2 linked regions of the Gimesia maris genome follow. The protein of the gene in region 1 interacts with the protein of each later gene in a pairwise test. Links are inferred from orthologs where the notes say so. Each region holds a gene or a part of one and is shown on either strand. Other genes may lie near its edges.

Region 1 (12,394 bases):
GTCGCACCGGGAAGCACGCTGGACCATGTCGTATTCTTCTCGAGTGATGGTGTGGCTTACACGCTGCCGATTGAACAGGTCCCTGTTTCTTCGGGCTATGGTGAACCGCTGTCGAAGCATGCCAGGATGAGCGATGGTGCCGTTCTGGTGGCAGCGGTGACGACAGACAGTCGGTTTACCCCAGAGGACAAAGCGACAAAAAAGCAGCCCCTTCCCACGCCTCACGTTTTGATCGTGACTGAAAAGGGGCAGTTTATGCGAATCTCGTTCAGCCTGTTCCGGACAGCGTCGACCAAAGCAGGTCGCAAATACTGCCGCCTGGGTAAGGATGACCGTGTGGTGTATGCGGGGCTGGTCGAAGAGGCAGAGACCATGTTTATCGCCACCCAGGACGCCCGCGTTCTGCACTGTGAGATCGAAGAAGCCGCCCTGCTCTCGAATGCGGGCAAAGGGGTTAAGGGCATCAGGCTGGAAAAAGGAGACCAGGTGATCGGTGTTCTGCAGCTGACCCGTCCGAGCGACTGCCTGCGTGTGATCAATACCGCAGGCAAAAAAATGACCTTCGGGCAAATGAAATATGGAGTCACTTCACGCGGTGGCAAAGGTGTGAAAACCAGTCAGCGAAGCGGGTTTGCAGAGATCCTCTATCCGCCCATTGAAGTGGTCGACTGGGACGAACTGGGAGACGACGAAGCATAAACTGATCGTATCTCGACTTACGATTCCCTGGATCAACACCTATAATCTCGTTTTCGTTCGCGTTTACAATAGAGAAAAATCAGTAAAACTATTATGGCAACTGCAGCAAAAACAACCGGCGCAAAAAAATATTCGGCTGACGACATTGAAGTCCTGGAAGGGCTGGAGGCGGTCCGTCGCCGTCCTTCGATGTATATCGGTGGCGTTGATATTCGCGGACTGCATCACCTGCTCTGGGAAATCGTTGATAACTCGGTCGACGAATATCTGGCCAAAGAAGCTGATACCATCATCGTCACCCTGCATAAAGATGGCGCTTCCTGCAGCGTGAAAGACAACGGCCGTGGCATTCCCGTCGATAAGCATTCCAAAACCAAAAAGTCGGCTCTGGAACTGATTCTCACGACACTGCATGCCGGCGGAAAGTTCTCTGACAAAAACTATGCCCGCAGCGGTGGTCTGCATGGTGTTGGATCCTCCGTGGTGAATGCGTTGTCTACCGAGATGGTGGCGACGGTTGTGCGCGACGGCCATCAGTACGTGCAGCGGTATAAAAAAGGCAAACCGACGACCCCCGTTAAAAAGGTAAAGCCATTCCGCGGGCATGGAACCGAAATCTATTTCCGCCCGGATGATGATATTTTCCGTCGCGTGCACTTCAACGCCGACACGATTCGTCAGCACCTGGAAGATGTCGCCTTTATTCATGGCGGTTTGAAAATTACGTTCCGCGATGAAGTTAAAAAAGAGACACATGAACTCTCGCATCCGGAAGGGATTCGTGGCTATCTGGAAAAACTGACCCAGGAGCAACAGAAAAAACCTGTTCACGAACAGCTGTTCTTCGCGGAAAAGGAAGATAAAAACATTCGCGTGGAAATGGTTTTAAGATGGACCGACGCCACTGATGAGCAGATTCGCAGTTATGTGAACGGGATCCGCACCCATGCCGGGGGAACACACGAAAGCGGGTTGCGCTCGGGGATCGCCAAAGCGGTCAAAAATTATATGGACGTGCATAACATCAAGCACAAAGGGCTGGCGATTACCACGGACGACATCCGTGAAGGCGTACTCTGCCTGATCTCCGTCTTCCATAATGACCCCATGTTTCAGGGGCAGACCAAAGAGAAGCTGAATAACCCTGAAGTCAGCGGTTTTGTTGAAGGGATCGTCCGACCGCTGCTGGAAACCTGGTTAAATCAGAACCCGAGTATCGCGGATGCAGTCGTAGGGCGGATCGTCCTCGCGGCGCGGGCACGAATGGCCAGTCGCGATGCCCAGAAAGAAGTACGGCGAAAATCGGTCACGAACCGCAAATCGACGCTGCCGGGCAAACTGCTCGACTGCCGCTCGAATAAGCCGGAAGAATCAGAACTGTTTCTGGTCGAAGGTCTGTCGGCGGGTGGTACGGCGGCCATGGGACGCGACAGCCGCATTCAGGCGGTACTGCCTCTGCGTGGTAAAGTTCTGAATACCGAATCGTTGGCCATTTCCAAAATCATGGGGAACCAGGAAATCAAAGACCTCGTGGAAACTCTGGGAACCGGGATTGGCCCGAATTTTGAGATTATGAATCTGCGTTACAACCGCATCATCCTGCTGATGGATGCCGACAGCGATGGTTATCATATCAGTACGCTGCTGCTGACGTTCTTCTTCCGGCATATGCGGGAACTGATTCGTCAGGGCAAGCTGTTTCTGGCCCAGCCGCCACTGTATTGCATCAAGGTGGGTAACGAGAAGCACTATGCCCAGGATGATGCCCAGAAGGAAGAGATCGTCGAATCACTGGGAGCGAACCGCAAGTACGAGATTGGTCGCTTTAAAGGTCTGGGGGAAATGACCGCCAGCGAGCTTAAAGAGACGACGCTGGACCCCAAACACCGCGTATTACTGAAAGTAGATATCGACAGCCAGCTGGAAGCGGACGCCACATTCGCACAACTGTTCGGAAAAGATGCCAGCCTGCGTTATGACCTGATCATGCAGGAAGCGATTGAAGCAGACGACATCGATTATTGATCACGACTGTTTTTAACGGCCGCTATAAAAAAGAGGCGAATCAATCGATTCGCCTCTTTCATTTTTCAGCTCAGACTTGAGTAGTCTGACTATTTTACGGAAGCAGTTTCTGCCGGTTCGGGTGGCAGAGGCAGCTTGCTTTCATTCTTTTCGACTGTCAGGTCGTTTCCGACGGTGATCGTCAACCAGCCATCGTTGGCTTTGATGCCAGTGATGTCCAGGTAGACGGTCCGGTTTTCCAGCTTGGCTTTGACCTGTGAATCTTCGACACGATCCGGAAATGCCTTTTCCATTTTGCTGCGAACCACGCCGGCCCGAGCGATCTGAGAAGCAATCCGTTCTGGTCGAACGACGGCTGATGATTTTACATCACCACGTGTGATGTAAATTTTGTCACCGTCGACTTTGAACTGCAGAGGTACTGTGATAATCTGAGTTGGCACAGCGGTTTCGCCCTGCTGTTCAAAACCACAACGCAGGATCAGATTCAGCGTATTGTCTGTAATCTGCACCCGAATAGGATCGTGATCGTCGAAGGCCAGGATATTGGGTCCTTTATCTGGATCAACGGGAGGTCGTTCCAGTTTGACTTTACGTCCCAGGACATCTTCGATTGATTTTTCAAATTCGGTGATCAGGTCCTGGTCTGTAATTTTACGGCCTTCCAGGTTCATGCGGGAAAGGCTGTTATTCATAACTGATTCATGCAGTTGCACCACAACACTTTCATCGGGAGTGATGGTCAGTGGTGGCGAATTGGCAGCCAGTTCGCCGGTGTCCATCAGCCGGGTGCGAATGTAAAGATGCGTGTCTGTCGAAGCGAAGCTGCGGGCTGTGGGGAACAATCCATTATCCTGCAGACGCTTATTCAACTTTCCGCCGACCTCTTCATTGGCGCGGTCAATGCGTTCGTCAACTTCTTCATCAAAGCGGGGACGAACCCGATCACGCACGCGTTGTGCAGCAATTGCTTCTGCTTCGCCTTTCAGTTCAGCAGTACGACGGTAAGCCATGTTGCGACCAATGCCGGCCAGCAGGGGAATGCCGTCCAGTTTAGTGCTGGCACCGACGGTGGTGTTGTTGGCGGCGACTTCCACCCAGGCAGGCTGAGTTACGAACAGATCACCATCAAAGTTGATTTCCTTGGTACCCCAGATCTGATGATGACCCGATGTGTAAATCGTGGCCTGGCTGGTTGTACCGGAAGTTTCACTGTTTGTAACACCATTCAGTGTTAAATCAAATCGCAGTGTAGAATCGCTGGGTTTGAAATCCACGCCGATTTCGGTGGTTGTGGCCTGATTTCCGGTCACGTATGCACCCAGAATGCAGTCTACAACAGGACCGGTTTCGCAGGTGCTGTCATGGATCAGACGGTTGATGAAGTCTTCAGCAACCATGACCCGCAGATTGTAGTTGAAGTAATTGTTTCGCAGTGCAGTCGTGAGGGGCTCCAGTCCACCGGCCAGTTCCTGACGCAGCAGAGCATAAGCCTTACGTGCTTCGAATGCATTCTTGTTGCTTTGAGTAGCTTCATACTCTTCGAGGTTGCTGACCAGAGTCGTCAGCTGCGTGCGAACTTTACCAGCGTCAATCTTGGTCGCACCTGGTTTGGAATCAGCCAGAAGCGCACGGACGGTTTTTTCCAGGTTCTGGAACTGAGGACGGTTGAAGAATTTTCGCTGCTCGGCATCGGTTAATGCGCCCCGCTCTTCAAATTTCTTTTTGAGCGATTTCAGCAGATCCATCAATTCAACTTCGGAATAGCTGTTTTTCAGTTCTTTCTGCAAATCATTTAGCTGCAGGTAATCGACCCAGCTGTTTCCATTCTCCATGCTATCCAGGTATTTTTTCAGAGCAGCAGCAGCTTTCGCCACTTTGTTCTGCTGTGATTTCAACTGGGCAGCTTTGACGGCAGCGACATCGACTTCCAGTGTTTTCAAAACCGCATCCGCGATTTCCACACGACGCTGCAGGCGGCCGGTGTAGTCAGCGAGAACAGCCTGACCTTGTGCATCCTTGATCTTTGTCTGCAGTGCTTTCAGAGTCTGCTTCTGTTGTTCCAGAGTCTGGTCTGATTCGTAGAGTTTGGCCAGCAGATCACCAACCTGTTGATCCCAAGTGGCCCACTTGCCTTCCAGACCTTCCGGAGCTTCCGAAAGATCTTCCGGAACTTCGGGTGGTAAAATGCCCTGCAGACCCACGTCTGCTTTTTCCGGCTTCTTGTCTTCGACAGCCATTGTGGTTGTGACAACCAACGCCAGGCTGGCTAATCCTAAAACTGCCAAGCCGAGTACACCAAAATATTTCTGGTTCTTTCTGGTTCGGTTTGATTCCTTGAGAAGCATATCTGATCTCACTCCGTCGACAAAGGGATTCGAATAACGGTCTCCACCATTCACAAGAACGCGGGACACCAAAGGCCCTCATTAATGGTAGTAGGGGTGGAAACTACCGTTGTAAAATAATTTATCGTCATTTAGCAGCAGGGAATGTGTGTTGAATTCATACATCCCCACAGCCAATTAACTTTTCCAGTATCAAACTCCGCAAAACCATATCTACATACAGGTTTCAAAAATAATATTTTGAGATTGCAGAATTCCTGTTGTTTTTCATGGCGAAAATCAGGACCGGCGATACTGGCCAGACACCCTATTCATTAAGATCGTCAAAGTCAGCCGGCCATTTTTCAACATACATCATCACACTCTCTCTGCGCAGTCTAGTGGACCCACAAATATTGTGCAATCAACCAAAGCAGCTTGTATTCGCAACATTACCAAAACATGCGAATGTTCACTACTTCTGCTCTCTGAACCTGCTTTTCGTCCTGAAAATGCCTGCGAAAACCCCTTCTTCCTTATACTAAGTGATGCAGATACAAATTCGGGCTGAATAATCAATGGGTTCGATTTGGAATTTGGGAAGCAGGACCGTACATTGGTCATTTCAGATAATAAATCCAGCTCAACGTATAAAAGGACTTTCACTTGGATTTTCAGCAGGTCCTGACGCCGCCTCAATTCGCCGCCGTCTCCCATCACCAGGGACCATTACTGGTACTGGCGGGACCAGGCTCAGGAAAAACCCGTGTTATCACCCACCGGATCGCCTCGCTGATCCATGCGCACGTTCCCGCCCATCAGATTCTGGGAATCACTTTCACCAACAAGGCAGCGGATGAAATGGGCGAACGGGTCAGGCAGCTGATACCCGACTCGCGCGTGGAGATTTCAACCTTTCATAAGTTTTGCGTCAAAATCCTGAGGCGATACGGCAGAGGGGTAGGCCTGGACAGTAACTTCTCGATTTTTGATACGACCGATCAACAACAGCTCATCCGCTTCGTGTTGAATGAATTAGACATCGATACCGTGGCGTATAATCCTTCGACCATCGCTTCGATGATCAGCCGCGCCAAAAATGATCTGATTACCGTAGATCGGTTCGTGGAAATTTATCAGGAATCGGTGGGCGATCATCTGCAGGCTGTCGCAGCTCGCGTGTATCCGATGTATCAGAAACTGCTGCTCGAATCGAACGCGGTTGACTTTGACGATTTACTGCTGCACGTCGCCAGTCTGCTCAAAGGCTCCCCCGAATTACGGGCGACACTGGATGAACGTTATCAGTACATTTTAGTTGATGAATACCAGGATACGAACCTGGCGCAGTATCAGATCATCATGGGACTCTCGCTCAACACACGCAATCTGTGTGTCACCGGAGATCCCGACCAGTCAATTTACGGCTGGCGGGGGGCGAAGATTGAAAACATCCTGCAGTTTGAGCGGGATTTCCCCGACTGCAAAACCATTCGACTCGAACAGAATTTCCGCAGTACCAAAGAAATCCTTCGGGTCGCCGACGATCTGATTTCTCACAATCAGCGCCGCAAAGTCAAATCGCTGTTTACAGAAAACGAGGAAGGTTCGCCGGTCGAGCTGCTCTGTTTTCAGGATGAGCGGCACGAAGCCGACGACATTGCCAGGCGCATTCGCAACGCCGTCGATCAGGGAAAGCAGGAATATACGGATTACGCCATCTTTTACCGGGTCAATTCGCTGTCGCGCGAACTGGAGCTGGCGCTGGCCCGGCATAAAATTCCCTACCAGCTGGCAGGCAGTGTGGCCTTCTATGAACGCACGGAAGTCAAAGATCTGCTTTCCTATCTGAAACTGGTCAATAACCCCGACGATCGCGTCGCGTTCTCTCGCATCGTCAATAAACCACTGCGCGGCATCGGCAAAACGACGCAAAACAAACTGATTCGCTGGGCCGACGAGCGGGGCATCAGCCTTTTGGAAGCCGCCCATCAGGCAGCAGACTGTCCGAAGCTTTCTAAACGGGCGGCGACCATGGTGGCACGGTTTGCCAAAATGATTAACGGATTTTCAATGGCCGACTCGGGATCCGTCGCGCACCTGATGGAAAATATCATCGACAGTACGCGAATGGTTGACAGCTGGAAAGAAAGTCCGGACGAAGCGGATCAGCAGCGGATTGCGAACGTCAATGAATTACTCTCCACTGCCAAAAAGTATGATGACATTTATGGTGAAGAAACCACGCTGGAAGGTTTTCTGGAAGTCAGTACGCTGGCCAGTGCAACAGACCAGCTGGATACTGACGCGGGGCGCGTGACGCTGATGACGCTGCATGCGGCGAAAGGCCTGGAATATCCGGTGGTGTTTATTGTCGGTGTCGAGCAGAACCTGATTCCCCATGAACGGGTGCTGCGTGAAGAATTCCGCGACGGACTGGAAGAAGAGCGCCGCCTGTTTTTTGTAGGGATCACCCGGGCCGAACAGAATCTGTACCTGACACAGACACGCGAGCGCTCCATGCGCGGCCGTCCCTGGAGAACCATTACCAGCGACTTCCTCAAAGAAATCGATGTGGAATTCAACGATCAGTCGACTGATGAACTGTTCGAATCCCGTTCGCACTTCGATGAATTTGTGGAATCGGTCAAGCGAGGCGAGATTGACACGGCCGCTTTGAAAGCAGCCAACCCGGAACGTCCCCTGCTGATGACCGGGGCAGATCTCCTCAAGGATGCGCCCCAGGCTGCAGAAATCCCGCAGGGATTTTCGGTAGGTATGCGAGTCAGACATCCGCGGTATGGCGTGGGAACGGTAATGGGCATCAGTGGTTTTGCCCGCAAACGAATGGTGAATGTCCTGTTTGACGATGCCGACGAACCACAGACCTTTGTCGCCGCACATTGCCCCCTGCAACCGTTAGGATTGCGCTAACCCGACACTGCTTCAAGCGGATCACGTCTGCTTGCCGATAAACCCGATTGGCGCCTGCCATTAATTCTGTGGAAGAATAAACTGGTAGTGTCGCAGTCTTTTCTCACTTAAACAGACTTCGGGTTCTCTCATGCCGCCACGTAAACGACCACCGGCGAATTCCAGATTCCAGGTCCGCAAACCAGCCGACCCCGGTGTGCATCTGGAACCCTTTCTGCATTACCTGGAAGCAGAATGCGGGATGGCAGTGAATACCGTCTCCGCGTATCGCTCGGATATCGTACAGTTTCTGGACTGGTACCGCATGCAGAAACCGGTTCCGCTGAGTGAAGTGGATCTCGCTTTTCTCTCCGGCTATCTGCAGCATCTCAATCGGCGCAAACTGGCGGCAACAACTGTTTCCCGACACCTGGTCACGCTCAAGCTCTTCTTTCGCTACCTGGTGCTGGAAGGCGTGCTCGCCGAAAGTGTCGCCGACCTGTTGAACTCGCCTAAGCTCTGGAAATACCTGCCGAAAGTTCTCAGTCCGGAAAAAGTCAATCAACTGCTCGCTGCTCCCTGCCGCCAGGATCGCTATCCGCTCCGCGACCGGGCGATACTGGCGATGATGTATGCGACCGGCTGCCGCGTGACAGAGATCGTCACTCTGCCTTTGAACTCGGTGAAGCTGACGGAAGGCTATGCCCGCTGCGTGGGAAAAGGAAACAAGGAACGCATGGTGTCATTAAATCCGGTCGCGGTCGCTGCAGTGGAAGCGTACCTGCGGCATGAACGCCCCGTGTTGACAAGGCGCAATACAACAGAACAGGCGCTCTTTCTGAATCGGGGAGGCAAGCAGCTGTCGCGGGTCATGGTCTGGAACATCGTCAAGAAAAATGCGGCACGAGTGGGCTGCAGTAAAGAAGTCAGTCCACATACACTGCGTCACAGTTTCGCGACACACATGATGGCTGGCGGAGCCGAGATCCGCGCGTTACAGGAACTGCTGGGACACGCCAACATCCGCACGACCCAGATTTACACGCACGTCGATCACAGTCGCCTGAAAGCCGTGCATCAGATGTATCATCCGCGTGGCTGATTAAAACGGGTCCATCAGTTTGCCATCGCCGCGATTCCCCAGTTGCTCAAGCAGTCCGGGGTCAATATTTTCAGAAATGAAGCGAACCGAACCGTCTCCCAGTCCGATGTGTGCACCGCCGACATGATAACTGCCAAACCCGCCGACGTTTAACAGTGGATCGATGGGAGCTTTTTCCTCTTCCTCTTCTTCAGAAGTGGGATAATAGGAACCTCCCCAGCCGCCTCCATATCCAGGCAGATCTCGATTAATGGAGCCGGTATTCCGCAGACTGGCGCGCGTTCCGGAGAGCCAGCCGAGGTTGGTATCATCATAGAGATGCTCGCCGATAAAGATAGTATTGCTGCTGCCGTCGGTGATTTGATCATAAGTAATGCTACTGTTTAAAAACATGACTCCCGAGTTGTTCACGTCGATCGGTGCTTCATCGGCGTTATAACAGGCCGCGTAGTTTGTCTGAAACAACGGGAGATTATCATCGATGGGGACTTCCATAATGGGCCCTTTGGGATCGGAAGGGCAGCTTAAAAACGAAATCGGTCTTTTGCGTACTTCGTAATTGGCCTCGGCGTACACACTCTGTTTGAAGTCAATATGCCGATAAACAATCGCCTGCTCCAGAAACGGCATAAGTCCGCCGAGCCAGCCCATGTCATAACCTTTGGGTTCATTTTTGACAGGTCCCGTCTGGTTGTAGACCCCTGCGGGCAGGACCTCGAACGCCATTTCGTAGTTTTGCAGCGCCAGGCTGATCTGCATCAGATTGTTTTTACACTGCGTACGTCGGGCCGCCTCGCGTGCCTGTTGTACGGCGGGCAGCAGTAGCGCAATCAGGATCGCGATGATTGCTATCACAACCAGCAGTTCAATCAGCGTGAAGCCGCGACGCTGCAGACTCTGGTAATATCGGGGGGTCTCTTTTTTCATCATCTGTGTTTCCTGAAACAATAATACCAACTCATTTAAAATCAGGTAAATTATAAGGACGGATCGCTGACCCGTTCAGTGTGGTCATAAAATTATTTTTTTTGTTCGGGTAATCGTATCAGTCTGATTCTCAGGATATTTCACTCGTGCCTGGATCGACAGTCGACGTTCTGCTTCCCCGTCACCTTCCGTTTTCAATACAATTTCAGCGGAAGCAGCATAGCGGGTTCCCAGTTCTTCCGGATCAATCTGCCAGACTTCCCCCTGGTATTCGGGATTCGTCAATCGTCGCTGTGCAGCGCGCTCCAGAGCCGACTCGACAAGCCAGTCTGCCTGCACCTGCAACTGTTCCTTCAGCATTTGCCGTCTCTGCATTAATGTCGATTTCAGCAGGGAAGCCATCACCAGTGAAATCAACAATAGACAGATCATGACAATGACTAACACTGCCCCCTGGCGCGTTTTTTTCTTCTGAGTTCCCATTTCTGATTTGTAGACGAGACGCATATGTTTGATCCTGTCACTCGGTTTTTTTTGTTTCTTTTTCTGGTTGTTTCAGCTTCAAATCCGCCAAACGATAATCATGGCCGATGGTGGAAATGATGGATAATTCCTGAACAGCCGGCCTCCCGGATTGATCTGATTTACTGTAGTTTTTACTCAATACACGCTGTAATGGATCGGGTTCTTCAATGGAAATTCCTGCACGATGCAGTCGCTGCTGTTCAAAAAATTGAGCGTGACTCCCCTCCGGCAGATAAAAGACATCACGGTGCGCTACTTCACCCTGGCTGGTGACCACTCGGAAGATCTGATGCTGGTCAATGCGATACGTCACACTCCGTTTGTCCGGCTGTTGAAGCGTGATTTCTGTGCCCCCCTCTGCGGGAAGCCGGACGTCATCGGCGGCATGGATGTCCGCGCGAAACAGATGGGAAAAGCGCTGGAACGAAGATCCCAGCCAGGCGGCTTTACTGGTTTCCCGTTCAGCGCGGAGTATGGTATGCATGGTCGTCATACTGATGCCCATCAGCACCGAGGCGATGCCCATGGCCACCACGACTTCCACCAGAGAAACCCCCGGGGGACAGCCATATTGTCTGATCGAAATAGTAAACCCGCGTCGCTGCATTACTGCTGTTCCTTCAGGCAGACCCACGAAGTGAGACTTACCGGCATTGCTCTGATTCCCTGCTGGTTTTTCCAGCCCAACTGGATCTGAATTTTTTTCATCTGCTTGACATCAGTCGCCTCACTGATTTTGATTTGCAACCTGGCATCAGGCAATTGCCTGACTGCACTTTCCGACAAGGCGAATTTATCCACGATTGACTGCTGTACCTGATCGTATGGTAAAGCGACCACGCGTTCCATCAGATTTTCCACTTCTACGATCGCTATCTGACGGCGTTCGGTCTGCCTGCGTTCACGATGCACCCAGTAGATCGCTGGCACCACAATCATGGAGACTGTCATCAGCAGCACGCCGGCCACCATCATCTCCACCAGAGTAAATCCGCGCCGTCGACATCGACGTGATGCGTCACGACTTGAACAGGCTCTCTGATTCTGATTTTGATTTCTCACGTTTCAACCGTTTTCTGAGGTTAAGACAGGGCATGCATGATGGTTACCAGTGGCAAAAACAATCCGATGACGAATATTCCCACTAAACAGCCCACGCTTAGAATAAAAGCAGGTTCCAGATATTCCCGTATCAGTGCCAGGCGATAATTGATGCGCCGCTCAATCCCTTTAGCAATCGCTTTGAGTGCCCAGCTTAAGTTGCCCGCCCGCTGCGCTGACTGTAACAGACGCACTTCACTGGGGGTCAGCAGACTGTAGTCATGCAGTGACGTCCAGCAGTCGTTCCCTTTATGAACATCTTCCAGGATCGCGTTAAAGCGGGCAGACAGATATGGATTTTTTGTGGTATGTGACAGGGTTTCAAATGCCCCCAGCAGGGGACGTCCTGATTCAGTAGTGATATGCAGAAACCGTAAGACATCTGGCGCAATTAAACGGGGATAATAACGCCCGGAAATAAACCGGGGACGCCAGCCATTTTCCAGATAGCCGGTATGGCGAAACCTGAGATACATGATCAAGAGAAACAGGAATCCTGGAAGAATCCACAGAAAGTAATTAACAACCAGATCCGAAGTATGAATGATCGTCACTGTCAGATCCGGCAGTTCCATATTGAAGTCATAGAAAATTTTTTTCATCTTGGGAATGATCCAGTAACAGATAAACATGAAGACATTTGCCATGATGAGAAAAACGGTAAGCAGATAAATTCCGATGCCGGGGCGCAGGTAATCCCGTTCACTGCGTTGCTCGGCACACACTTCTGCCGCCAGGGAAAGTGCCGAAGGCAGTGTTCCTGACTCGGCTCCCG
Region 2 (12,297 bases), 4.7 Mb from region 1 along the record:
GTGACGCAGACCTTCCTCATGCGGGCTGCTTTTTTGACGGCCAGCAATTCACACTGACAGGACTTCGACTGGTCTGCAAGAATCGCCCGCTCACCCAGTTGGGAGAATGAATCTTCCTGCAGGAAATCAGCCATGGATGTACTGTACATGAAATAGAAACTCGTTCGTGTGATGCTGACACAAATCGCGATCTTCCTTCAGAGACGCTGCGCTCATACTAGGGAATCTGATTTGATAAAACAATTTTAACAGATAGAATTGTTAAAAATGAGCGATAATTAATGATCTTAAGACCAGATAATAAGTTGTGGACACTTCGGGTTCTGCTTTTCACGGCAGAAGTTTTGACCAGTCAAAACACAACTGAGTATTATTACACCAACAGGAATTCTGAGACGGACTCACGCCATATTCAACAACAGCCGATCAATAAAATAAGGGGTGAACTCATTCGTGTTCCCTGGAATCCATTTCACAATCCCCTTCCCATTTTCCTCAAAATTTCCTTCCCATACCCTGTCTCAGTTCTGTTTGCCGTTTGCTATGTCTATTAAAGAGTTTAGACCCGTTACTTTGACTCGCAAAACAGACTGAAATTAGTTAGCATTTCCCTAACTGAGATCCGTTGCAGCATCCTCAACTCTAAACCGGAAGCTGAACGATCTTAAAAAAGAACCGTGACAGTTCCCTTACTCACGGTGCATTCCTAGAATTGTTGAGAACTCATCTGCGTGATTTCTGCCAGGATGGCTACAGTCAGTGATCTAAGAGAAGTTACGCTCATCGAAAATACTTAAGCAGGTTGAAAGAACCATATCTCATGGTAGAACAGACAGTTACAGGTGCAGTGCCTGGAGTCGATCCGGCGGAACTCGAAGAATGGTTTGAATCGCTGGATGACCTCATCATCCGATACGGAAAAGAACGAGTCAAAAATGTATTGGCGATCCTGCAGGAACGCGCCTACCGTCAAGGCGTGACAATGCCCTTTACGGCCAACACACCTTACATCAATACCATTCCCGTTGACGAGCAGACACCGTTCCCCGGTAACCGTGAGATTGAACGACGCATCAAAAGCATCATCCGCTGGAATGCGATGGCCATGGTTGTGCGTGCCAACAAATACCATGACGGCATCGGCGGACACATCTCAACCTATGCTTCTGCTGCCACACTCTGGGAAGTGGGTTTCAACCACTTCTTCCATTCCCGGACGGAAGATCACTCCGGTGACGTTGTCTACTTTCAGGGACACGCTTCTCCAGGTGTCTACGCCCGCGCCTTCGTCGAAGGTCGTCTGACAGAAGAAAACCTGGAACGTTTTCGGCAGGAACTTCCCCGTGGCGGTGGATTGTCCTCCTACCCGCACCCCTGGCTGATGCCTGAATTCTGGCAGTTCCCTACTGTCTCCATGGGTCTGGGACCTATTATGTCCATTTACCATGCACGCTTTCTGCGTTATCTGCATAACCGTGGCATCATGGATACATCGAAATCCAAAGTCTGGTGTTTCGTCGGCGATGGAGAAACGGATGAACCCGAAACACTGGGCGCGATCACACTCGCATCCCGCGAACACCTTGACAACCTGATCTTTGTCATCAACTGCAACCTGCAGCGTCTGGATGGTCCCGTTCGTGGTAACGGTAAAATCATTCAGGAACTGGAAGCCGCCTTCCGTGGTGCCGGCTGGAACTGCATCAAAGTCGTCTGGGGCAGTGACTGGGATCCTCTGCTGGCTGAAGATGAAGATGGTCTGCTCGTGAAACGGATGGGGGAAGTCATCGACGGGCAGTACCAGAAGTACGTCGTCGAACCCGGTTCCTACATCCGCGAACACTTTTTCGGGGACAATCCCGAACTGGCTAAAATGGCAGAACACCTGTCTGATGACCAGCTCAAACGCATGAAACGTGGCGGTCATGATCCAGAAAAAGTTTATGCCGCTTTTAACGCTGCTGTAAACCACACTGGCTCCCCCACCGTAATCCTGGCGAAAACCATCAAAGGCTACGGTCTGGGTGAAGCAGGCGAAGGCCGCAACATCGCTCACAATGTGAAAAAGGCTAACGAAGAAGAACTGAGAGATTTCCGATCTCGGTTTGGTATCCCCATTCGCGATGAAGACGTCAAAGACACCCCCTTCTATCGACCGGATGAAAACAGTCCCGAAATGCAGTATCTGCAGAAAAAACGGGAAGAACTGGGTGGTTATCTCCCCAAGCGCACGCCCACCGAAGAACGGTTGGAAACTCCAACTCTGGAATCGCTCGATAAATTCCTGACAAGTATGGCAGGGAAAAAAGGCTCCACCACCGGTGCTTTCGGCATCCTGCTGGGTAACCTGCTGAGAGACAAAGTGATTGGCAAACGCATTGTACCCATCATTCCGGATGAGGCCCGTACTTTCGGGATGGAAGGCCTCTTCAAACAGTGTGGGATCTATGCCAGCCAGGGACAACTGTATGAGCCGGTCGACCGCGATCAGTTGATGTACTACAAAGAAGCGAAAGATGGACAGATCCTGGAAGAAGGCATCAATGAAGCAGGAGCCATCTCCTCGTTCATAGCAGCTGGTACTGCCTATGCCAACCAGGGCGTCAATATGATTCCCTTCTATGTCTATTATTCCATGTTTGGTTTCCAACGTGTCGGCGACCTGGTCTGGGCCGCCGCCGATTCCCGTACCAAAGGCTTTATGCTCGGCGGTACTTCCGGGAGAACCACTCTCAATGGAGAAGGTCTGCAGCACCAGGACGGACACAGTCACGTCATGGCTTCCACAGTACCAACACTCCTGGCATACGATCCTGCTTATGCTTTTGAGCTGGCAGTTATCATCCAGGAAGGTCTGCGTCGCATGTATCAGGAAGGTGAAGAGATCTTCTATTACCTCTCCGTCTATAATGAAAACTACGAAATGGCACCGATGCCCGAAGGCGATCATGTCGTCGAAGGTATCATTAACGGAATTTACAAGTTCCGTGCTCAGGAAGTCGAAAAACCGGCTACTTCGATGCGGCCTCAACTGTTTGGTAGTGGTCCCATCCTGCGTGAAGTACTGCGGGCCCAGGAAATTCTGGCGGAACAGTTTAATATCGCGACAGACGTCTGGAGTGTCACCAGCTACAACCAGCTGGCCCGTAATGTGAAAGACGTGGAACGTGAGAACCGGCTGCACCCGGATGCTGAGCCACAGAAATCGTATCTGCAAACGACATTTGAAGGAGTTGCAGGTCCCTTTATCGCTTCCAGCGATAACATTAAACTCGTCGCCGACCAGATCCGTGAGGACATCCCTGGAAATTACTGTGTCCTGGGAACCGATGGCTTCGGTCGCAGTGAAACCCGTGAATCACTCAGACGTCATTTTGAAATTGATGCAGAAAATGTAGTGGTCGCGACACTGGTCTCTTTAGCCGAAGAAGGCCAGTTCGATAAATCAAAACTACCTGCCATCATCAAAGAACTGGGAATCGATCCAGAGAAAGTAAATCCTCGGCTCGCTTAATTCTCATACCAACAGGTTTTATTGAAGCATTACCAACAAGAAGATAGAACACAAAACTATGGCTACTGAATTTAAACTTCCTGAAGTGAGTGAGGGTGTCGAGACAGCAGATGTCGGGCAAATCTCCGTCGCAGTAGGCGATACAGTGGAGCAGGGACAGGTTCTGATGGACATCGAAACCGACAAGGCGGTGGTCCAGCTGGAATCGCCTTACTCAGGGACCATTGAAGAGCTCAAAGTTTCTGAAGGCGATTCGGTATCGATTGGTGCCGTTTTACTGTTGATCAATGAATCCAACGGTGATGCATCCGCTCCTGCCAAAGAAGAAAAATCGGCAGAAACCAAGGCTGAAGAACCGGTAGCAGAAGAGCCAGAGACGGCCCAGAAAGAACAGTCGGTTGAGGAAGAATCGAAGGAGAAGCCCAGACAGGAAAGCAAGTCGGCCTCCCAGCCGGCAACGGCTCCAGTGCGGCCAGCGGATACAGATTCATCGGGTAATAAAGCACCTGTTCCCGCCGGACCTGCGACCCGCAAACTGGCACGTAAGCTGGGCGTCGATCTGTATCAGGTCAGTGGCTCAGGTCCCGGTGGACGTGTTACTCAGGAAGACGTCGAAGACTACGTCAAAAACCTGATTGCCAATGGTGGACCTTCCAGCGGTGGCGGTGGAATCGCCGTACCTCCGCTGCCGGACTTCACTCAGTTTGGAGAAGTCGAACGCAAGAAACTCAACAAACTGTCGCGTGTCTCTGCCAAAAACCTCAGTCTGTCCTGGCAGGTCATTCCGCACGTCACTCAACATGACCTGGCGGATATCACTGACCTCGAAACTGCGCGAAAACTCTTTATCTCCAAGCCCAATTATTCGGGTCCCAAAGTTACGATGACCGCGCTGGCCATGAAAGCCATCGCTATCGCTCTGCACGAATATCCGAGTTTTAACTCCAGCTTCGATTCGCAGACCGATGAAATTGTCTACAAGAACTACATCAACATCGGTGTCGCCGTTGATACCGAAAATGGACTGGTTGTCCCTGTCGTGAAAGATGTTGACAAGAAAAACATCATCACCATTGCCAACGAAATGAATGCGCTGGCTATCAAAGCGCGTGATCGCAGACTCGAAATGAATGACATGCAGGGCGGAACCTTTACCATCACCAACCTGGGTGGACTTGGTGGAACGTCCTTTACGCCAATCGTCAATTATCCTGAAGTCGCCATCCTGGGTATGTCACGTTCGCGACATGAATTCCAACTGCTGAATGATAGTCCTGTTCCCCGCCTGATGCTGCCTCTGTCGTTGTCCTACGACCACCGGGTCATCAACGGTGCAGACGCTGCTCGATTCATCGTGCGTCTTTCCAGTTTGCTCTCTGATCCGTTCAATCTGCTGGTTGACTGCTGAGATCGTTATCTACACTGAAGTAATTCAATAAGAGGTTTATCGATATTATGTCTGGATCAGCTACCAGAGAAACGGATATTGTTGTCATCGGCGGTGGCCCCGGCGGTTATCCAGCCGCATTTGAAGCTGCCGACAAAGGCTACAAAGTCATTATGGTCAATGATGACGTTGCCCCCGGGGGTGTCTGCCTGAACCGGGGTTGTATTCCTTCCAAAGCACTGCTGCATGTCGCAAAACTGATCAATGAAACCAGAGAATCCGCTGAGTGGGGCATTACCTTTCAGAAGCCGGAAATCAACCTCGATCAGCTCCGGGACTTCAAAAACAAGGTCGTCACACAATTGACCGGCGGAATCGGGCAACTCGCTGGCGCCCGCAACGTGGAAATCCTCAAAGGCTTCGGCCGTTTCAAAGATGCCAACTCCGTCGAAGTCACAAAACAGGATGGAACAACCGAAACCATTCAATTCAAATACGCGATTGTCGCCACAGGTTCCTCACCAGCTGTGCCTCCCGTCTTTGATCTGGATGATGATCGGATCATGGATTCTACCGGTGCCCTGGAACTGGCCGACATCCCCACAAAACTGCTCGTCGTTGGCGGCGGTTACATCGGTCTGGAGATGGGCAGTGTTTATGCCGCCCTGGGCTCGGAAGTAACGGTTGTGGAAATGACAGGCGGACTTCTGCCCGGTGCAGACCGTGATCTGGTGCGCCCGCTGCAGAAACGGCTTACCGAAAGTTTTGCGGCCATTCACCTGAATACCAAAGTCGAAAAACTGACTCCCGGTGATAACGGAATCACAGCCGACTTGAGTGGTGAAGGGGTCGAACCCCAGCAGGTCTTCGACCGTGTGTTGATTTCGATCGGCCGTCGTCCGAATAAAAAAGGCATCGGCTTCGAGAATACGAAACTGGAGCTGGACGAACGCGGTTTCATCAAACACGATGCACAGCAGCGAACTGCCGAGCCTCACATCTACGCGATTGGTGATATTGCCGGCGAACCGATGCTGGCACATAAAGCCACCCGTGAAGCCAAAGTCGCCATCGAAAGCATAGCCGGTGAATTCGGCGAGTTCGATAACATCGCCATTCCCGCGGTTGTTTTCACCGACCCGGAACTCGCCTGGTGTGGTGTGACCGAGCAGGAAGCCAAAGACCAGGGACTGGATGTGGAAATCACTCGTTTCCCCTGGGCTGCCTCAGGACGGGCTCAGACTCTGGGCCGCACGGAAGGCCTCACCAAAATGATCTTCGACAAAAAAACCGGGCGTGTGCTCGGCGTCGGGATTGTCGGACCGGGTGCCGGTGAACTGATTGCGGAAGGCGTAATGGCTGTCGAAATGGCCGCGGTCGCAGAGGACGTCGCCGAAAGCATTCATGCACATCCCACGCTCTCGGAGACCCTGATGGAAGGAGCAGAAGCCTTCACTGGTCAGGCGACGCACATGTATAAACCCAAAAGAAAATAATCGACTCTCCGACCTGCAGGCGACTCAGTCTGCAGGCGGATTTATTGAGAATAGGAACCAGCATAAAGGGCGTTGTTGAATGCGATTTCATAAACGATCAACGACGCCTTCTTATTTCAGTCGCCGTGATCAGGTTCGGCTGTTTCGACTGGTTGCCGCTCTGGGTGTCATTTTTTTCGCGATGCTTTATGCTTCACGAGAACAAAACTGGTACTGGCTCACGGGACGCCCTGCAGACGAGCCTGCTCGACAGCAGGCCAAAGAGCCCCCCCGCGCAATTGACTTCAGCGTCAGGGAAGAATCACCGCTGAAACCAGACGAATTTCGCTCAGAACCAGCGTCTGAAATCGAAGTACCTGAAAAAGTCATCGCCCGGCTGGAAACCGGTGAATATGATGTACGTGTTGATCCCCGCTTGTTGAATCCTGTCTCAGACAGTAACCTGGGTATCCGTACTCATGAAGTAAACGCTCTTTATTATCTGCTGGCTAAAGCAGCAGCCATCCCGCAAAACGTCCTGGAACAGTCGGCAGAACCGGCGCCCCCTTTTGTTGTTGTCATGACAGAATCTCCCCAGTACCGAGGATCACTGATGACAGTAAAGGGTCACTTGAAACGACTCAAATCTGTTTCTGTAGAAAAAAACACGTACGGAGTCGATTCCCTTTACGAGGGTTGGTTTTTCTCAAAGGATTCCGGCACTCATCCCTGGCGAGTCTTCTGCACTCAACTCCCGGCTGGGATCCCAAAGGGTGAGGATCTCGCTGAGATGCCTGAAGTTCAGATCACCGGATATTACTTTAAAAAATCTGGTTATCTCTCTGCAGCCGGTAAGCTTCAGACGGCACCATTGCTGATTGCCCGCCAGATCCGCTGGTTCCCACCAACGAACCAGCCCGCCCCCTCATCTTCAGGAGCAGTCAAATACATTGTCAGCCTGTTTCTGGTCATCAGTATCACGTTGGTTTTTCTGATCTGGAGATTCATGGTCAGCGATCAGAAATTTGCCCGCAGTCGAACCGCGAAACTGATGCAGCGCCCTGACATGTCGATGGACAGCCTGAAAGATATCGAGACCGTCGACATTAATGATGTGCTCAAACAGATGGGACAGCAGAAACAAGATCCGCCAGCTGGTTCAGATCAGCCAGATGAGCAGAAATAGGCAGAGGTCGGATTAAGCTACCTGCATTTGTATCGCTTCATCAATCGCGGCAAACACGGTATCACACAACTGCTCAACCAGTTCAGCGGGCATTCCAGGAGCCGGCATAAGAATCACCACATCGCCCAGCGGACGCACAATCACGCCGTTCTTTCTCGCAGCCAGGGTCACCTGGTGTCCTAAACGAAGCTCTGCTGGAAAAGCAGTCCGGGTTTCACGATCCGCGACCAGTTCTATACCGACCATCACTCCTTTATGGCGAATTTCTCCCACGTAAGGATGCTCCTTGAGTTCTGCCAGCCGCTGTGTCAATACTGCAGAAGTCTCCCGAACGTTATCCAGCGTCCTGTTCTCATCAAACAGCTTCAACGTCGCCAGGGCCGCGGCACATGCCAGGGAGTTCCCCGTATAAGTATGCCCGTGGTAGAAGGCATTGTAGTCGGTATGAGCGCCCTCGAAAGCAGCCGCAATTTCATCCGTTGCCATCGTCACCGCTAACGGCAGATAGCCGCCGGTGATTCCTTTCGCCAGACACAGAAAATCAGGAGTTACTCCTTCCTGCTCACAGGCGAACATGGTCCCGGTCCGCCCCAGGCCTACTGCTACTTCATCGGCAATCAGTGGAATTCCATACTGACGAGTCAGCTCCCGCACGCGTTTCAGATATCCAGCAGGATGCATCAACATCCCGGCTGCCCCCTGCACGAGAGGTTCAATTACAAAAGCCGCCAGTCGCTCATGATTTTCTGCAAGCAGTCGTTCTAACTCAGCAAAGCAGAATTCAAGATAGCTTTCTTCTGTATATCCCTCGGGACGGTGGTAAGCGACAGGACACGGAATCTGTACCGATTCAAACAGCAGTTTGCCGAAGATCTGATGAAAAATTGAAATCCCGCCAACACTCACCGAACCAATCGTATCGCCATGATAAGCGTGCTGCATACAGGCAAACAAATCACGAGTCTGTGAATCGGCGGGCGATTTGTTTGCGTGATACTGAAACGCCATCTTCAGCGCAATTTCCACCGCTGTCGATCCACTGTCAGAATAAAACACCTTTGTCAAATCAGCGGGCGTCCGTTTTACCAGTTCCTCTGCCAGTTCGATTGAGGGGACGCTCGCCAGCCCGAGTAATGTCGAATGTGCAATTTGATCCAGTTGAGCGCGAATTGCCTGGTCCAGTTCAGGCACGCGATGTCCGTGCACATTGCACCACAGTGACGAAACTCCATCCAGGTACGAACGTCCGTCCGTATCGATCAGAAAGAAACCATCGCCTGATTCGATGATTGGTACCTCTTCATCGCGATGCCCCTGCATCTGGGTAAAGGGATGCCAGACATGCTCATTATCGATGTTACGTAACTCGTCAGACTGCATTGTTCCACTCGGTTCTGATTCGTGCGCGGTAATTAAAAACAGAAAGAGCCACGTCGATGGAGCGTGACTCTTTCACTGATACTTCAAAATCTGAAACGGGATTAACCAGGCAGCAGATCGCGAACGACATCGCGTTCATCCCGCAGTTCCTGTAAAGTCGCTTCAAACTTGGCTTGAGCAAAATCATCATGCTCCTGACCTTCGACGATTTTCCAGGTAGTTCCATCACTGGTCAGTGGGTAACCACAGATCAGGCCTTCATCAACTCCGTAACTGCCATCACTGCAGACAGCGGCTGAGAAGCTTTCGCCCAGCGGTGTCGGTGTGATAATGCTCTTAATGGTATCAAGGGCAGCGTTCGCAGCAGAAGCGGCACTGGAAGCGCCACGGGCCTGAATAACGGCAGCACCACGTTTTTGCACAGTTTCAATGAATTCGCCGCGCAACCAGTCATGGTCTTCAATAATTTCAGGAACCGGGTTACCGTGGATGGTAGCATGATAAAAATCAGGGAACTGAGTTGCTGAGTGATTACCCCAGATGTTCATGTTCTTAACCGCAGAAACAGGTTGACCTGCTTTCTTGGCGATCTGGGTCATGGCACGATTCTGATCCAGACGGGTCATGGCGTACCAGCGATCACGGGGAACTTTGGGAGCATTGCTCATCGCGATCAGACAGTTGGTGTTACAGGGATTACCGACAACCAGAACCCGCACATCCTCAGCGGCTGCTGCTTCGATTGCCTTACCGGTGCTGGTGAAAATGGGACCGTTAATCCGGATCAAGTCGCCACGTTCCATGCCGGCTTTACGGGGAATACTTCCGACGCAGACGACAAAGTTACAGTCTGCAAACGCATCTTCCAGGTGGTCGCTGTCCGCTTTGACAACACCAGCCAGAGTTGGGAAGGCACAGTCGTCAAGCTCCATCTCAACTCCGTCCAACGCAGACAGCATCGGAGGAATTTCCACAAGATGCAGAATGACAGGCTGATCAGGGCCAAAAATTTCCCCGGAAGCCAGGCGAAACAGCATGGCATAACCAATCTGGCCAGCTGCCCCGGTTACCGCAACTCGAATCGGATGAGTCATCTCTAAAGCACTCCTTAACATTGAATATTACCAGTGTACCTGCCCCTGAACACAGGTCAGGATTAATGCGGAATCTTACGTTTTTTTACCTCCCTGTGGACAGATCGGCAACCGTCGTGAGGCATCTGTTTCTAATTTCTGGAGACTACTGCGCATTGTCCGTGAATACAGGTCAGAAACTTGAACAAATCCGGTGATTCCGGCAAATCTCACTCAAGCAGACAAGTTGGTCATTACTGATTGAACAGCACGGTTCCACCGATAGCCACTGCAGCTGCGGCGAGTGAAGCAAACATGATTTTCACCCAGCTGTAAGGACGCTCCCCATTCACTTCGCCGGTCGCTGCGTTCACGGCGACCTGATACAGCGTATCCTTATACTTGTAGCTCATCAGCCACAAAGGCAACAGCAGGTGCTTGTACGTAATTGCATCGTAATGACTCTCGACTGAATCAACCCGCTGGGTATCGCCGCCGATGCGGCTGCAGACTTCGGAATACAAAGCAGCATCGATCCGCTCTTTTCCCAGCACGAACCCGTCATCCAGTTCGATCTCATAAGTTCGCGCAGTAAAGCCCGCCAGATAGGCATGCTTAAACGGAACCATCAGATGTAATGGAAACGGTTCCAGCTCCCGTATCAACTGGCGAGGCAAGCCGTGCGAAGCCAGAATGATCACATCATCGAAGAAACGCTGAAAGGCTCCCGAAGCGGGATACCAGCGTGTCCGTCTTTCCTGACGACGATTCTTCCCGCTCCCCACCGTGACATAATAATATTCACCCCGCTGACCGGAATAACGGGTACTGGTCATGGAATCGTAAGTGAAATATGGCATATAAACGCCATGAAACTTCCCTTCTACGCCCTTCTCCACAAATTCATTCGGCGCAAACCACAGCGACTTAACCCAGGCTTTCAACTGCTGCCGCGCCACAGATTCCTCGATCAGAAACGGGAGCACCGCATCCACGGGGACCCGCTGATCTGAGGTATGTGCATGCTCCAGCTGAATGGGAGAGGCACAGTAAGGACACTCAGAGCTGGTGACCGAATCCACAAACAGCAGCGTGGCACCACAACTTTCGCAGCGCACTTCCAGTTCCTGACCATCTCCTTCCTGAGCCGGTTGCTCCCGCAGTTCACGCAGGTGAGCCAGCATGGCATGAATGTCCTGCTCTACGATTTCCCGATTCGGATCAATCCCGATCTCTTTTTGATATCCACAATGTCCACAGCGAAGCTTCTGTGTTTTGATATTGAAGACCAGATCGGCGCCACAACTCTCACAGGGGAAAATGCGACCATTTTCATCATCAATCCGTTCTCCTCCTCCGTCAAATGAGTCTTCCAGAAAGATAGGCTCATCGGCATCATGCGGTGGCAAAGGTGGTGGTTGACTCATCTTTCACTTTCCGTATTGAAGGTGGCGGGCCCCTCAATCTCTCTGAATCCGAATGGTTTTACTCCCGGTCCGTTAAGAACACTCGACTTACAGCAAACGTAATTTTTACCGATCGGGATCAAATCTAATTTGCAGAATTCATTCCGGATAGTCAACCTGTACCAGGTACAAACCACAGGCCGGCGCTGTTGGCCCGGCCTGTGAACGGTCCATTCCGGTCAGAATTTTCTGTACATCGTTTGAGGTCCAGCGACCAACGCCTACGTCCAGCAGCGTACCTACAATCGCGCGCACCATATTGTACAAAAATCCGTCAGCAACAACATCGACGGTAATGAACTCCGCTGAAGTAGAATTCTCCATCGAAAGATGCGCCTGTTCTAATACTCCCCACACAGGCCAGACCCCGGTCCGCTGCACAGTCAGTTCTGTAATCGTCCGCACGCTGGTTGCTTTATTGGGATAATGCGATTCGAAACAGCGGAAATCATGTTGGCCCAGCAGCTGCTGACCGGCGGCATGCATGCGGTCTGAGTCCAGAGGACGACCGAACTCGCTCACATATTTTTTCAGGAACGGATAGGGAACCGCTGAATTGTGAATCACATACCGATACCGTTTCTGAATCGCGGAATAGGTAGCATGAAAGTCCGGCGGTACTTCCCGTACTTCGCGCACACAGATGCTCTCTGGCAGAAACCGCTGTAATCCTGTTTGCAGATTCTTACAGGGAATGGCTGATTCCGTCTGAAAACTGGCCACCTGACCTAACGCGTGCACGCCGGCATCAGTACGACCTGCGACCAGCACCGGACTGCGCTGCTGCGTAAGCTGTTCAATCGCTTTTTCCACACA

What was found.
Region 2: the proteins of GmarT_RS00445 (region 1) and lpdA interact in binary tests that used the Escherichia coli proteins (3 or more experiments, as listed by UniProt). The link is inferred for Gimesia maris from one-to-one orthologs.

What each region holds. Positions count from the first base shown.
Region 1 is NZ_CP042910.1:104,514-116,907, reverse strand. What follows is about bases 5,411-8,351. They hold GmarT_RS00445 (ATP-dependent helicase), read left to right. Parts: upstream 5,411-5,717; coding sequence 5,718-7,985; downstream 7,986-8,351. Other genes in these bases: xerD (site-specific tyrosine recombinase XerD), read left to right, coding at 8,116-8,351. In the rest of the region: GmarT_RS00460 (DNA gyrase/topoisomerase IV subunit A), read left to right, coding at 1-699; GmarT_RS00455 (DNA gyrase/topoisomerase IV subunit B), read left to right, coding at 793-2,724; GmarT_RS00450 (hypothetical protein), read right to left, coding at 2,814-5,141; more of xerD, read left to right, coding at 8,352-9,066; GmarT_RS00435 (DUF1559 domain-containing protein), read right to left, coding at 9,067-9,996; GmarT_RS00430 (hypothetical protein), read right to left, coding at 10,078-10,500; GmarT_RS00425 (PulJ/GspJ family protein), read right to left, coding at 10,514-11,125; GmarT_RS00420 (prepilin-type N-terminal cleavage/methylation domain-containing protein), read right to left, coding at 11,125-11,580; GmarT_RS00415 (type II secretion system F family protein), read right to left, coding at 11,601-12,394. UniProt on the Escherichia coli protein: A helicase with DNA-dependent ATPase activity. Unwinds DNA duplexes with 3'-5' polarity. Translocates on single-stranded DNA with 3'-5' polarity. Initiates unwinding more efficiently from a nicked substrate than double-stranded DNA.
Region 2 is NZ_CP042910.1:4,796,884-4,809,180, forward strand. What follows is about bases 4,340-7,183. They hold lpdA (dihydrolipoyl dehydrogenase), read left to right. Parts: upstream 4,340-4,969; coding sequence 4,970-6,397; downstream 6,398-7,183. Other genes in these bases: GmarT_RS17565 (2-oxo acid dehydrogenase subunit E2), read left to right, coding at 4,340-4,922; GmarT_RS17575 (hypothetical protein), read left to right, coding at 6,477-7,183. In the rest of the region: GmarT_RS17555 (sigma-70 family RNA polymerase sigma factor), read right to left, coding at 1-149; aceE (pyruvate dehydrogenase (acetyl-transferring), homodimeric type), read left to right, coding at 821-3,514; more of GmarT_RS17565, read left to right, coding at 3,573-4,339; more of GmarT_RS17575, read left to right, coding at 7,184-7,562; bioA (adenosylmethionine--8-amino-7-oxononanoate transaminase), read right to left, coding at 7,575-8,942; GmarT_RS17585 (malate dehydrogenase), read right to left, coding at 9,044-10,036; GmarT_RS17590 (TFIIB-type zinc ribbon-containing protein), read right to left, coding at 10,270-11,442; tRNA pseudouridine(38-40) synthase TruA, read right to left, coding at 11,581-12,297. UniProt on the Escherichia coli protein: Lipoamide dehydrogenase is a component of the glycine cleavage system as well as of the alpha-ketoacid dehydrogenase complexes.